2 regions of the Bacillus sp. P4_E1 genome follow, and region 2 is predicted to be linked to the other one. Evidence: riboswitches for the same ligand, from Rfam matches in the RefSeq annotation. Region 2 holds a riboswitch; the other holds the start of a gene.
The links. A riboswitch is a leader RNA that binds a small molecule or an ion and turns the genes downstream of it on or off. The one in region 2 is predicted to bind S-adenosylmethionine.
Positions count from the first base shown of each region.

Region 1: another riboswitch for S-adenosylmethionine. It lies ahead of AC1DS7_RS23625 (ABC transporter permease); the one in region 2 lies ahead of metI (cystathionine gamma-synthase/O-acetylhomoserine thiolyase).

Region 1 is NZ_JBFUIV010000021.1:60,421-67,984, forward strand. It holds gene AC1DS7_RS23595 (helix-turn-helix domain-containing protein) at 1-282, opposite strand, end outside; gene AC1DS7_RS23600 (YusW family protein) at 455-922, shown strand; gene AC1DS7_RS23605 (peptide ABC transporter substrate-binding protein) at 947-2,557, opposite strand; gene AC1DS7_RS23610 (ABC transporter ATP-binding protein) at 2,571-3,344, opposite strand; gene AC1DS7_RS23615 (ABC transporter ATP-binding protein) at 3,341-4,351, opposite strand; gene AC1DS7_RS23620 (ABC transporter permease) at 4,308-5,312, opposite strand; gene AC1DS7_RS23625 (ABC transporter permease) at 5,329-6,246, opposite strand; SAM riboswitch class I at 6,384-6,489, opposite strand; gene AC1DS7_RS23630 (DUF3951 domain-containing protein) at 6,885-7,037, shown strand; gene AC1DS7_RS23635 (hypothetical protein) at 7,056-7,559, opposite strand.
Region 2 is NZ_JBFUIV010000006.1:238,365-245,928, reverse strand. It holds gene AC1DS7_RS11325 (bifunctional homocysteine S-methyltransferase/methylenetetrahydrofolate reductase) at 1-1,380, opposite strand, end outside; SAM riboswitch class I at 1,451-1,560, opposite strand; SAM riboswitch class I at 1,763-1,876, shown strand; gene metI (cystathionine gamma-synthase/O-acetylhomoserine thiolyase) at 1,966-3,078, shown strand; gene metC (cystathionine beta-lyase) at 3,075-4,238, shown strand; gene AC1DS7_RS11310 (ArsR/SmtB family transcription factor) at 4,734-5,024, shown strand; gene AC1DS7_RS11305 (class I SAM-dependent methyltransferase) at 5,175-6,287, opposite strand; gene AC1DS7_RS11300 (MBL fold metallo-hydrolase) at 6,297-6,926, opposite strand; gene AC1DS7_RS11295 (DUF2759 domain-containing protein) at 7,097-7,267, shown strand; gene glcK (glucokinase) at 7,348-7,564, opposite strand, start outside.

The DNA.
Region 1 (7,564 bases), on a different contig from region 2:
AAAAGCTCTAGTAAATGCCTCTTGTGAGGAAAAGCCATTTTGCACTGCAATATCAATGACTGCTCTTTCAGTCGATACTAAAGCCTGTGCAGCATGAGTTAATCTTCTCTTACGAACATAATCCGTTACACTCATCCCAATATAACTTTGAAAAATACGATGAAAATGGTACATCGATACTGCCCCGTGAAATGCCACTCTTTCTGTTGTAAGCTCTTCATGTAAATGATTCTCTATATATTCGATTGCTTTTTTTATCATCTCTTTATATTCTTCATGCATTTCAGTACCTCCTTACAACTTTAATTTACCATATACATACAAATCATTTTTGATTTAAATTGCGGATTAATTCTTAAAGCTATAAGTAAATAATTTATTTTCAACACATACATAATTACATGAAATTGGGAAAAACTTGTATAGAAAGAAGTTACATAAGGAGGAATTTATAATGAGAATTTTACTATCAATTTTATTAGCTCTTATGCTAGTACCTGCATTAACAGGATGTAAAGCTCCTGCAAAAGAAGATACAACTTCTAATAAGAAAACGACTGAAGAAGCAAAAAATGAGGCTCCTGCAGATTTAAAACTAAACTTTAATCAATTTGATTTAAAGGCAGACTATCAAGATACAAAGAAAGACTACGAAGCTGATTATAAAAATGTAGCAGCGGACAAGAAAATGGAAGCAAAAATTGAAGATCATAAAACAGATGTAAAGTTCACAGGCGACGAAGCTATTACAAAATTAAGCCCTCTTCTACAAGAATTAAAATTCGATAAAAACACACCAGATCAAGAAGTAATTGATCAAGTAGTAAATGTATTCAAACTTGATAAAGACTACCAAAAATTCGATTTAGAAGTTGTCTTCTCTGATGGAACGAAAAAAGAATATAAAAGAGAAATAAAATAAAGAAGTAGGCGGTTGCCTACTTCTTTATTTTTTAATTTTTACGTATCTTAGTTCTGGACTAGAACCGATAATGAATTGGACGCCAGATACTGATGATTTTTGTAAATATGAAGAGCTTGGGAAAATAATTGGGATTAATGGTGTATCATCAAACATAATATCTTCTGCTTTATGCAATAAGTCAAAACGCTTATCTTCGTTTTGTTCAACTTTTGCCTCTTTTACTAAAGCATCAAATTCTTTATTATGCCATTTTGCATAGTTGTTTGGACCATCACCTGCATATAAATCTAGTTTAGTAATCGGATCCAATAGAGAGCCGCCCCATCCCATATAAGCTAATTGGAAATCACTTTGCTTATATGTGTCGATGTAACTCTTCCACTCTTTATTTTCTAATTTAATATCTACACCAAGATTTTTCTTAAACATTTCTTGCATTGCTTCTGCTACTTTTTTATGTTGTGTATCTGTAGTGAATTTTAATGTTACTTCAGGTAATGTAGACCAACCTTGCTCTTTCATGCCCTCTTCTAATAATTTTTTCGCTTCTGCTGAATCGAATTTTACGTAATCGCCTTTTTCTTTACGGAAATCACGACCACCTTGTGTTTTTGCCCCTTCTGGAACAAAAGCATATGCTTCTTGTGCATTATTTTTATACAGTTTTTCAACGATAAACTTACGATCAACCGCTAATGAAAATGCTTTACGTACTTTTGCATTTGTAAACGGCTCTTTTTCTACGTTAAACGAATAAATATAAGATGAGAATCCTGCAACACGCTTATATTCTTTGTTTCCTTTTTCTTTTTCAATCATCTCTTGTGGTAAGCTACTTAGCAAATCTAATTCTTTTGACTTGTACAATTGGTACGCTGTTTTAGAATCTGGAATAATACGAAACTCAATTTCTTTTAATGTTACCTTTTTATCATAGTATTCTTTATTTTTTTGTACTGTAATAGCTTGGTTATGCTTCCATTCTTTTAACGTGAATGGTCCGTTCGTAATTAACTCTTTTGGATCTGTTTTTAATTTATTATTATCATCAATTGATTTTTTAGATAATGGAATAAATAATGAACTTGCTAATTTTTGTTTAATAGAAGCAACTGGGTGCTCAAGTGTTACCTTTAATGTTTGAGGATCAACGACTTGAATACCAACTTGTCCTTCTTCACCTTTTCCAGTATTATATGCCTCTGCTCCTTTAATAAAATACATTTCTGTCGCATTCATAGAACCTGTTTTCGGGTTTAATAATCGCTTCCATGCGAACTCAAAATCATTTGCTGTAATAGAAGAGCCATCTGACCATTTAATATCTTTCTTTAAATGAATTGTATATTCAGTTCCATCCGCATTTACTTCTTCTTTCTCTGCCAATTCATTTTGATATTTCCCATCACTATCTTGCGTATATAAACTTGAAAACAACTGTCCAATTATGTAACCTGACGTGCTATCTGTCGCAATGGCAGAATCAAGCGTATACGGATCACTGCTAATATTCGTTACTAATCGATCCCCGTCTCCCTTACCAGCACTCGCCTTTTGCGTCTCTTTCTTACCGCAAGCGACAGAAGTAATTGCTAAAACAGTCATAATGACAAACAGTAAAAATTTCTTCATCCTACATTCTCCTTTAACCTGAAATTTTTGGTGTTGATGCTAATAATGTTTTTGTATAAGAATGTTGTGGATTACGGAATACTTCTTCCGTATTTCCAAATTCAACAAGTTCTCCTTTGTATAAGACAGCCACTTTTTCACATAAATAGTGAACCATCGGTAAATCATGTGCGATAAATAAATATGTATAGCCTTGTTCCTTTTGAATCTTTTGCAGCAAATGTACAATTTGGATTTGCAGTGAAACATCTAATGCTGAAATTGGTTCATCAAGGATTAATACTTCTGGCTCACATAATAGCGCTCTTGCAATGGCAATACGTTGACGTTGTCCACCGCTAAATTCGTGGGGATAACGATCAATATATCGTCTATCTAATCCAACACGCTCTAGTGCATCACCTGCGACTTTATCTTTCAATCCTTTATCGCCTAAACCGAATGAAATATAGCCTTCTGTTACAATATCGCGTACTTTCCAGCGCGGATTTAATGCAGCTGTGGAATCTTGAAAAATGAACTGTACTTTCTGCAAGAAATCCCGCTTATGAGCTGACTTCAGCTTGTGAACAACTTGACCGTTATAATCAATTTCACCAGACGTTGGACGCTCGATCCCAGCTATGAGCTTACCAAGTGTTGTCTTTCCAGAACCACTTTCTCCAATAATGCCAAGCGTTGTTCCTTTTGGGATAGAAAGTGATATACCTTTTAACGCTGCGATTTCTTTATTTTTACTTCCATACGTTTTCGTTACTTGCTTTACAGTAATTAAATCTGTCGTCATGAGGCATTCACCCTCTCTTTTGATTTCGCTTTATTATGCTCCAGAATATGCTGCCAGCAATGTGAACTATGCTCCTCAGAATATGTTGTTCTCTCTGGGAATCGATGAATACATTCTTTTATCGCTACAGGACAACGATTCACAAACGGGCATCCAAAACTATTTAACGTTTCAATTGAAGGTGTTGTTCCCTCAATTGCTCTAAGTACCTTTTCTGAATCATCCATATTCGGAATTGCTTGCAATAAACTTTTTGTGTAAGGGTGCTTAGGTGAGCCAATTACTTCTTGTATCGTTCCTTTTTCAACAACACGTCCCCCGTACATAACTACTACTCGGTCAGCTACTTCACGTACAAGTGCCAAATCATGTGTAATTAATAAAATACTCGTATTTTGTTTTTCCTTTCTTTCTTTTAACAACTCCATAATTTGCTTTTGAATCGTTACATCTAATGCTGTTGTAGGTTCATCTGCAATAACGAGCTTCGGGTGACAAGCAAATGCAATTGCTAAACAAATACGCTGCCTCATACCTCCGCTCAACTGATACGGGTATTGTTCAAAGCGTTTCTCTGCTTCATGTATCCCTAAATCATTTAGTAAGTTAATTGCAATTTCTTTTGCCTCTTTTTTCGATTTCTTTTCATGCTGCGCAATTACTTCTGTAATTTGTCTTCCAACCTTCATCGTCGGATTTAAAGATGAAAGCGGGTCTTGAAAGATAAAGGAAATATCTTTCCCGCGAATTTGATTCCATTCTGATTCTTGTAAATCCGTTAATTCCTTTGATTGGAAAGATATATTTCCATCATCAATATGAATCGATTCTTGATTTAAGCCGATAATTGATTGTGCTGTAACACTTTTCCCTGAACCACTTTCTCCGACAAGTGCAACTATTTCACCTTCGTTAATAGAAAAGGAAACATGCTTCACAATTGCTTGCTTACTATTCTCTTTTTCAACGGCCAACGTTACGTTTTCTAAAGATAAGATTTGTGCCATGTTTTTTCTCCTTTCGATTACGTTTTACGATTTTCGGATCAATCGCATCTTGCAAACCATCACCAATCGCATTAAATGCGAACATGATGAATGCAATCATGATTGCCGGGAAGAAAAGTTGCCACCACTCTCCGCTTAGTAATGTCCCGAGTGCATCGTTTGTCATCGTGCCCCAGCTCGCTGCTGGTGATTGTACTCCAAGTCCGATAAAACTTAAAAATGATTCTGAGAAAATAGCTGCTGGAATTGTGAATGATAAATTGACGATAATAATCCCTGTTAAGTTTGGAATTAAATGCCCATATATAATTTTCATATGAGATGTACCTAATCGCTCTGCTGCAATAACAAATTCTCTTTGTTTCAATGAAAGTACTTGCGCCCGAATGAGACGTGCCATGCCAATCCATCCCGTTAACGCAAGAGCTATAATAATTGTAAAAAGTCCTGGTTTCATAATGATTAATAGTAAAATAACAATCAGTAAATATGGGATACCGTATAACACTTCAATCCCTCTTATAATCCACTCATCAATTAACGTTCCAAGACGATTACGTCCTCTCACATATCCACTAAAGCCACCGATAAGTACACCAAGCCCTATATCAAGAGCTGCTGCTACCAATCCAACTGTTAATGAAATTTTCCCACCAGCCCAAGTACGCGCCCAAATATCTCTCCCTAAATCGTCTGTTCCGAACCAATGCTCACTACTAGGCGGTAAATTAGTTGCTTCTTTTACTTGTTCACTCGCAGTAAATGGCGTTAAACTTTCGCCAATAAGCGAGAAAACAATAATTAGTAATAACGTCACTGCCCCTAAAACTGCTATAGGGTTTGATATAAACTTGCGAAACACTTCCTTTTTCCGGCTAATCGTTTGCTGATCTTTATTTATCGTTAATTCTTTTTTCTCTTCATTCGTTAATAACTGGTCATTAATTTCATAAGCCCCCATTTAAACATCACCCTCCTTACGTAATAGAACGAATGCGCGGATCAACAATACGATGAATGATATCTGTAATAAAAATACATACAATTAATAGCGCACTATAGAAAATGGTTGTTCCCATAATCACCGGATAATCTCGGTTGAAAATACTGTCTACAAAATATTTTCCTAAACCAGGAATTGAAAAGATTTTTTCAATAACGAAAGTCCCTGTTAAAAGTCCAGCCATTAATGGGCCAACAAATGTAAGTACCGGAACAATCGCATTTCGAAGAGCATGTCTTATAATGATTTTCTTAATTGGTATACCTTTCGCTCTCGCTAGCTTAATATAATCACTCTGCAACACTTCAATCATATTAGAGCGAACAAATCTTGTAATAACTGCGATTGGTCCTAACGCTAATGCGAAGGAGGGTAATACAGTATGCTCAAATGTTCCCCAAGACGCCACTGGTAGTAATTCAAATTGTATGGCGAATACTTGTATAAATAGTGGTGCTAAAATAAAACTAGGAATAGAAATACCGAGAATCGCAAGCAAGCTCACACTATAATCAATCACTTTCCCATGATATAGCGCGGCAAATGTACCTGCGGCAATTCCGACTAACAATGAAATAACAAGTGCTTGTAAACCAATAATTGCTGATGGTCCAAAACCAGTTGTTATAATTTCCGATACACCTTGACCTGTCGATTGAACAGATTCGCCAAAATCAAAATGAACTACCCCATCCAAATAAGCAACATACTGATTCCATAACGGTTCATCAAGGTGATACTTCGCTCTCATGTTTTGTATTACTTCTTCAGGAAAGATTTTCGCATCTGATGAAAACGGATCACCTGGAATAATATGCATAATTAAAAATGTTACTGTCGTAATGACCCATAGCGTGAATACCATAACCGATAGTTTTTTAATAACATACACTTCAATAACCCCCTAAACAAATGAATTTACTTTGTTTTATTGACATATTTGTTGCCATTACTCCTTCTCTACTTCTTAAAACACAAAAAGCCTTGATCTTAAAAAATAAGATCAAGGCTTAATAAACGAAGGCCCATCACTTATCTTTCAAGACTTGCTTGCTGGAATTAGCACGGTGTTCCTGTTACAGAACCCGCTGCTGAGGTGTCATAGGGCCAGTCCCTCTACCTCTCTGGATAAGTAAATTGCTATATTATTATTTGGTTCAAATTGTATATTTTGAATTATAATTCTGAAAAAATGAAAAGTCAATCAAATTGGATATATTTAGAAAAATCAGTTTTCTATTATATTAGTTATTGAAATTACAATCTTTCGCTTATAATAAAAAGAAATTGTATTAAAGGAGTTATAAGATGGATCCACTACTTCTGGCTACTATAGGATTGCCATTAACAATCGTAATACTTGTACTTGTCATCATCGGCTTCTATAAAGTGAAACTTTAATCAGTAGGGGTTTTGTTCATCCCCCACTGATTATCAGCCCTCACCAATCGGGCTTTTACGGGCAGTTGATCCCCTACCTAACTTCTTTGCTTTCACTGAACTTTGAGGTGGGGGTCTTACTGCCCGTTAATGCGGGATAAACTCTTCATTAAAAAGAAAAGCATCACTTCTTTTTACACTCCATTCGATAATATTACTGGACAAACAATTTCAGAATTTCACGAAGAACAGAAGATATTAGTATCCGAGGATGAAGACGGAGATGGTAAAAAGAAAAAATAACCTTGCGCATGCGCAAGGTTATTTTTTCGCCTCTGTTTGAAAGCGTTTATAGTATGTCGATGCTGTTGAAAAATTAACTTCTATATCACGAATCAACGATGAATCTTCTTCTTTAGCTAACTTCTGTAATTTTTTCATCGCTTGTTCTGCTTCATTTAAGAAACCAACATATAGTTCATGTTCATCCTCTTTCGACTTCGGCACACGAATTTCTTTACGCATATGATCAATATCTTCTAACATGCCCGTTGTTACCGTTCGCACGTCTTCTTTATATTTAGCACTAGTTATTTCCTTACCGCCCTTTTCTTTTGCCACTTCAAATAACTGTAGTGCTTTATTAATTTCTTTATTCATTTTCATATCGTATTTTTCATGTACTGCACGGTATTCTTTCATCTCTTCTGTTTGCTCAGTAGATTGCTCTACCTTTTCTTTCGGTTCTTTCGTATCTTTATTTCCATTACACCCTGCTAGAAGGAGCATACTTCCCATTACAGCAATACCCAAAACCTTCTTCATCTCTT
Region 2 (7,564 bases):
AAATCTTGTTGCCGGACCAATTGATTTCCCTAAAATAGAGCGTCCGTCGTTCATCTCTTTAATCATTTTAATGAGCTCTATCGATGACAAATCATATACAGAAGTTGCACCTGGGAAATCACCAACGCGCGCTGGATCACCAGTTAAAGCTAGCACTTCCTCCATACCTAATGCTGATAATCCAAGTAAGTGAGACTGTAGTCCAATGACGTTATGGTCTCTACACGTTAAATGCGTCAATACTGGAATATCATGCTTCGTTAATAATGCACCCATAGCCATATTCGAAACACGAGGAGATGCTAATGAATTATCTGCTAGAGTAATAGCATCCGCTCCAGCCCTTTTCAGTGCTCTTGCCCCTTCAAAAAAACGCTGCGTGTCTAACGTTTTCGGTGGATCTAATTCCACTACAACTGTCGTTTGTTTCTTTGCCTTTTCTGCTAGAGTAACATGAGCTCTCGAACGCTTCTCATGTGTATGGACCACTTTAGGCCTTTGAATCGTCTCCTTTGCTATTACAGGTGCAACATTTAGAGTAGCACGTTTCATTCCTTCAATATGTTCCGGGGTAGTACCACAACAACCACCTAATAAACGAATACCTTGTTCAATAAATTTCGGTGTCATTTCTTCAAAATACGCTGGACTTCCCTCATATACGTAACGCCCTTCCACATAATTCGGGAGACCTGCATTCGGATATGCTGATAAATAGCCATTTTGAGGAATCGATATCATTTTGAAAGCTTCCGTCATGTGAAGCGGGCCTAGTTGACAGTTCAACCCAACAACATTGGCACCGTAATCTAAAAGCTGTTTTAATATTTCATTGACATCATTCCCATTTTGAGTCGTACCTGCCTCATGTAACGCTAACTGAGCAACAATCGGAATATTCGTTTGTTTACGCAATACTTTAACCGCATGCAATAATTCAAATTCATCATAAAAAGTTTCTAATAGTAATCCATCAACCTGTTCTTCTAGTAAAGCACCTGCCTGCTCAAGTAACATAAATTCTCGCTCTATATCAGTCGTTGTAACAGCACCAATATGTTTCATACCTCCAATTGTCCCTAAAATTGCATTCCGATCTGTTACTGATGCTTTCGCAATATTCACTGCCGCTTTATTAATTTGGACAACTTGATTTTCTAGACCATACATGCGGAGTTTCGCTTCATTCGCACCATACGTATTCGTTTGAATAACATCTGCTCCAGCAGCTACATATTGTTTATGGATCGATATAATTAAGTCCGGATCAGACAAATTCAATTCTTCAAAACTACTTTGTAAACCATGCGAATGTAATAACGTTCCAACCGCACCATCACCTATTACAATTCCTTTTGATAATAAATCTAGTAATTTCACGAATCTCCCTCATTTCTATCAATATAAAAACCCCCTCTTCACTTTGAAGAGGGGGACATAATTGTTCCTCCTCTTATTATGCAAAACACACGTTTTGCAGGTTTTAGCACCGTTTCAAACATTTAGTTTGAAGGTTGCCGGGTTTCACAGGGCCTTTCCCTCCACCGCTCTCAATAAGAGTTTGTCTTTATTATTTTATTTATGTAGCTAAAAGGAAATACGTTCCCCTTTTAACAATGTTTGTTAATTTTTTATAAATTTAGCACGCACTAAAATAAAAGTCAATGACACTTGCGGAAAAATAAAAATTATTTAAAATAAAGTTGCAATTCAAATATCTTTTGTTGTAAAGTTAAAACCATAATAAAATTTCATACGAACATTCTTATCTAGAGAGGTAGAGGGACTGGCCCTTTGACGCCTCAGCAACCATTAACATTCATTCGTTAATAAGGTGCTAATTCCAGCAAATTGTGAAAGATTTGACAGATGAGAAGAAGACTCTATTCAATCCGAAAGCCTTCTTCTTAGAAGGCTTTTTTTATTTTCACTTAGTCGTTCACTTTAAAAAGGGGGAATTTTCACATGTCAACAATCGAAACAAAACTAGCACAAATCGGGAACCGTAGCGAAGCTACAACAGGAACGGTTAATCCACCTGTTTATTTCTCAACTGCTTATCGTCACGAAGGAATTGGTAAATCTACTGGATTTGACTATTCAAGAACTGGAAATCCGACTCGTGGCCTTTTAGAACAGGCAATTGCAGACTTAGAAAGCGGTGAGCAAGGGTATGCCTGTAGTTCAGGAATGGCGGCTGTTCTCCTTGTCCTTTCACTATTCCGTTCCGGAGATGAGCTTATCGTATCTGAAGACTTATACGGGGGAACATATCGTCTATTTTCCGAACATGAAGACAAGTGGAATATTCGATGTAGATACGTAGATACACAATCTATTAAACAAATTGAGCAAGCAATCACATCTCAAACGAAGGCTATTTTCATAGAAACACCGACTAATCCATTAATGCAAGTAACTGATATCGTAAGTGTAGCAAGTGTAGCGAAAAGGCACGGACTACTTCTTATTGTAGATAACACGTTCTATACGCCTTATATACAGCAACCATTAACAGAAGGTGCAAACATCGTCCTTCATAGCGCAACTAAATATTTAGGCGGTCATAACGATGTACTAAGCGGACTTGTCGTTGCGAAAGGGAAATCTCTTTGCGAGGAGCTTGCTCATTATCATAATGCCTCTGGTGCTGTCTTAAGCCCGTTTGATTCATGGCTATTAATTCGAGGCATGAAGACTTTAGCACTTCGCATGAAACAGCATGAAGAAAACGCTCATGCAATTGTTGCTTATTTAAATGATGAAGATGGTGTGACAGATGTATTTTATCCAGGAAGAGGTGGTATGATTTCATTTCGCCTTCAAGATGAAACTTGGATTAATCCTTTCTTACAATCTTTATCCTTAATTACATTTGCTGAAAGTCTTGGCGGTGTCGAAAGTTTAATGACTTATCCAGCAACGCAAACTCATGCCGATATTCCAGAAGATGTTCGAACAGCACGTGGTGTGTGTAATCGTCTTCTCCGTTTTTCAGTCGGCATCGAAAATAGCAACGACTTAATTCAAGACTTAAAGCAAGCAATTAAACTTGTAAAAGAAGGTGTAAGAATATGAGTTATTCCATAGATACGCTTTTACTGCATAATCAATACAAGCATGACTCACATACAGGAGCTGTTAACGTTCCCATCTATAACACATCAACATTCCATCAGTTTGATGTAGATGCTTTCGGAAAGTATGACTATAGTAGATCTGGAAATCCAACACGTGAAGCTCTTGAAGATATCATTGCTTTATTAGAAGGCGGGACAAAAGGATTTGCCTTTGCATCAGGCATTGCAGCCATTTCTACTGCATTTCTCCTTCTTTCACAAGGTGACCATGTTCTTATTTCAGAAGATGTATATGGAGGCACTTATCGAATTGTTACTGAAGTTCTCTCCCGTTATGGTGTTTCACATACATTTGTTGATATGACCAATGTGGAAGAAGTAAAAGAAAACATTAAACCAAATACGAAGCTCTTTTATGTAGAAACACCTTCTAACCCACTTTTAAAAGTGACAGATATTCGCGCTGTTTCTAATCTTGCAAAATCTATTGGTGCTCTTACTTTTGTTGATAATACATTTTTGACACCACTATTTCAAAAACCGCTTGATCTTGGCGCTGATGTCGTTCTTCATAGCGCTACAAAGTTTATTGCTGGTCATAGCGATGTCACCGCCGGATTAGCTGTCGTAAAAGATGAAGAACTCGCTCAAAAGCTCGGCTTTCTACAAAACGCTTTTGGTGCTATTTTAGGACCGCAAGATTGTTCTCTCGTGCTTCGCGGCATTAAAACATTGCATGTACGTCTCGAACATTCAGCTGCAGGTGCCAACAAAATCGCAAATTTTTTACAAGAGCACACTAAAGTTCAAAATGTCTATTATCCTGGCTTACAAACACATCTTGGATTTGACATTCAACAATCTCAAGCTACATCAGCCGGAGCTGTCCTATCTTTCACTTTACAATCAGAAGACGCACTCCGCCAATTTTTATCAAAAGTAAAATTACCTGTCTTCGCAGTTAGTTTAGGTGCTGTCGAATCGATTCTTTCCTACCCAGCTAAAATGTCACATGCAGCTTTATCACAGGAAGCACGTGATGAAAGAGGGATTTCCAATTCATTACTCCGTTTATCGGTTGGCCTTGAAAATGTTGACGATTTAATATCCGATTTTGAAAATGCCCTTTCTTATGTAGAAGAACCTGTAAATGCATAAAGGGAAGAAACGAAGCTGTGTACGAATAATAAAACTCTTCAAGAAATAAAATAGTTGTTTAAAAAGATGAACTCTAGAATAAATGACTGATGACTTGATTATTCTAAGATGTATCAGTTACATCCAAACATTTCATTATCATCATAATCAGCTTCTTTTCTTTTAACCTGTTATATATTCTATATATAACATTATAATTCCTTTGTCATATTATTTTAAAAATTTTGTATATTCATTTGAAAGAATAAGAAAATCATGATAAAATTGTGTTACGAATATATCTATATCTTTCAATTTTTGAAACGCATCAAAATTTTCACTCAAAAATGTCATTTTACAAAACTGTGCAAATTTATCTATTTTATTTACATCAGGGTCTCTTTTCTTACAATTTCTTTACTTTAGGACTTTTTTTCTGCAACAACTGTTTTCTTTTCTTTGATTTTTTGGTATGTATAGTATGGTATAACAGCTCACACGGAGGTGGAAAAGAACATGTTAGAAACCTTTCAAAAAGAAATAGAACTATATGAAAGCAATGCAGAATTATTGAAAGTGCTTGCTCATCCTGTTCGCTTATGTATTGTAAAGGGATTAATTGAACGTGGCCCAAGCAACGTTTCTACAATGTACACAGGCTTAAACATGCCACAATCTACAATTTCACAGCATTTAGCAAAGTTAAAAAGTGCTAAAATCGTTTCTAGTGAAAGAAAAGGATTGGAAATTTACTACAAAGTAGAAAACGAAACAATCATTCAACTCGTTCGCGTATTATTAGGTTAGGGACCTATAGACAGAGAAAAAGAGTGTATTCTATATTTTTCATCTCATATCTTTAATATAAATATATATCATGAGAGAAAATATATAATGCTACATAATTAAAAGTCGTATTAAAAAACAAGACACAGAAAATACTGTGTCTTGTTTTTTTCATATTGTTAAATATTGATTCAAAAGTAAATTCTTCATATCTTTTGTGTGTATAACAACATCGAAAGCATTACCTAATCCTCCGTTCAAAATCATAGAGCGAATAGCTCTATTTAGTTTTTGAGTTTCAGAAAAAGGGTTGGTATCTTGATGGCTAGCAAGCTGATCTAATATTCCTGCTGCTAACAAAAACTCTGATTGCTTCCTATGCCATATCGTATTAATTCCTTGTAGCTCAAAATTCATCTTCAACTCATCCCAATGAACATGCGTAGTAAGGTCCATTTCTCCTGGATATGCAAGAGGATTACGAATTAGCTTGTGCTTATAATATCCTCTTAAACTTCCTTCACGATGTGCAGGATGCATCCATTCTTCTTTTGTATATCCATAATCAACTGTAATACATATACCTTTCTGAAACCATTTCGCAATCTCTTCTATATACTCTTCCATTGCAATAGGCACTTCAAAGCGCTGCCCCTCAGCAATATGAATGTTATATTTCAATAAGTAACGACCGACTCTTTTCTCTATCGGTCTAAATACTTCTGTAAGGTTTCCCTCATCTGTATACGTGATACGTACTTCATACAAAATTCCATTTCTTTTCTCAACTATCTCAACAGGAAACGCATCAAATAATTCATTCGAAAAAATAATTCCTTCGAAAGACTCTCCCATTTCAATATAAGATGTATAATACGACACATTATCAAATAAGCAAAGCCTCTCCTGTTGTAGCCTTCTATGAAAAGGGCTCACTTCAATAATTGAATAGTTTAAATTGATAAAGGTTTCCGGAGATAATTGTTTCCATTCTTGTAAAACATCATAGGCAAACTTTCCTGTTCCCCCACCAATCTCACAAATATTTGGAAAAACTTCTCCCTTTTCAACAAGCCGAATAAAAAACTTAGCAAAAGTCTTCGCAAATACAGAAGATACATTGCTACTCGTAAAAAAATCTCCCTGTCTTCCAATTTTTTCACGTTCCCTCATATAATACCCATGTTCCTCTGCATATAATACGAGGTTCATATACGTACTATATGAAATCGAATGATCCTTTTCTTTTCCCATCCATTCTCTTAAATTGAGCTCCATCCCCATAATGACTCCTTATTGTAAAAATGGATTATTTTCTTTTTCAAATCCAATACTTGTTTCTGGACCGTGTCCACATAGTACTGCTGTTTCATCTGGTAATACAAATAGCTTCTCTTCAATACTTCCAATTAATTCAGCAAAACTTCCACCAGGTAAATCCGTTCTTCCAATACTCATTTGGAACAATACATCTCCAGAAAATACAGCATTCGCTTCTTTACTATAATAAGAGATACTTCCTGGAGAATGTCCTGGTGTCTCAAAAATTTCAAAACTAAAAGAACTGATCGTTAATGTACCCTCTTCGTCAATAATATGATCTGCTGGTTTTGCTGTAATACTGCGGTTCATCATAAAAATTTGCGAGCCATTCACAGTTGCATCACCTAACCAATTCGCTTCTTCTTTATGTACGTATACCGGAATATGAAAAGCGTCTCTCACGGCATCAACAGCACCAATATGATCGAAATGAGCATGTGTTAATAAAACCGCAAGTGGCTTTAACTGTGCTTCCTGTAAATATGTAACAAGTTTCTCTCCTTCATGACCAGGATCAAAAATAATACACTCATTTTGATCATTCGTTAAAATATAAGCATTTGTTTGTAATGGGCCTAAAGGCATTTGTATCCATTTCATATGAAAATCTCCTCCAGTTATTTAATTTACTTTTAATGATACAACATTTCTTTCTCTTAGGAAAAGAAGGCGTGTTATCTCGACAATCATTTTTAAAACATGTACAATATAAAAGAGTAAATATTCTAAAAACTCATTCTAAGGAATGAGTAGACAGAGGAGGATATTGTATGGGCCTTGTTATTATTTTTACGCTAGTCACTCTGTTAGCTGTATTTGCTACGCTTAGAACACTTCGCGAAAAAAACTTATTCGCGGGCGGCTTCGCTATTGCAACCGTACTTGTTTTCGGATGGTTTACAATCATGACTGTTCTATATAATGGGTACCCACCAGCTTAATCCATTTACATTTTTATTCTCCAACAAGATCTTGCATAAAAAGAGGAAGGGGGCCCCTTCCTCTTTTCATTATTCACAACTTATATCATCTTCGCCTCGTATTTGTGCTTTTTTACAAGCCACGCTCCTCCAATTACACCTGCATCATTACCAAGTATTGCAATTGCTAACTTTGTGCTCTTTACAGCACGAGAGAAAGCATATTGCTCGAAATAACGTTGAATTGGCTCTAATAGTGCGTCTCCAGCTTTAGATACGCCACCACCAATTACGATTTTCTCTGGGTTCAACGTACTA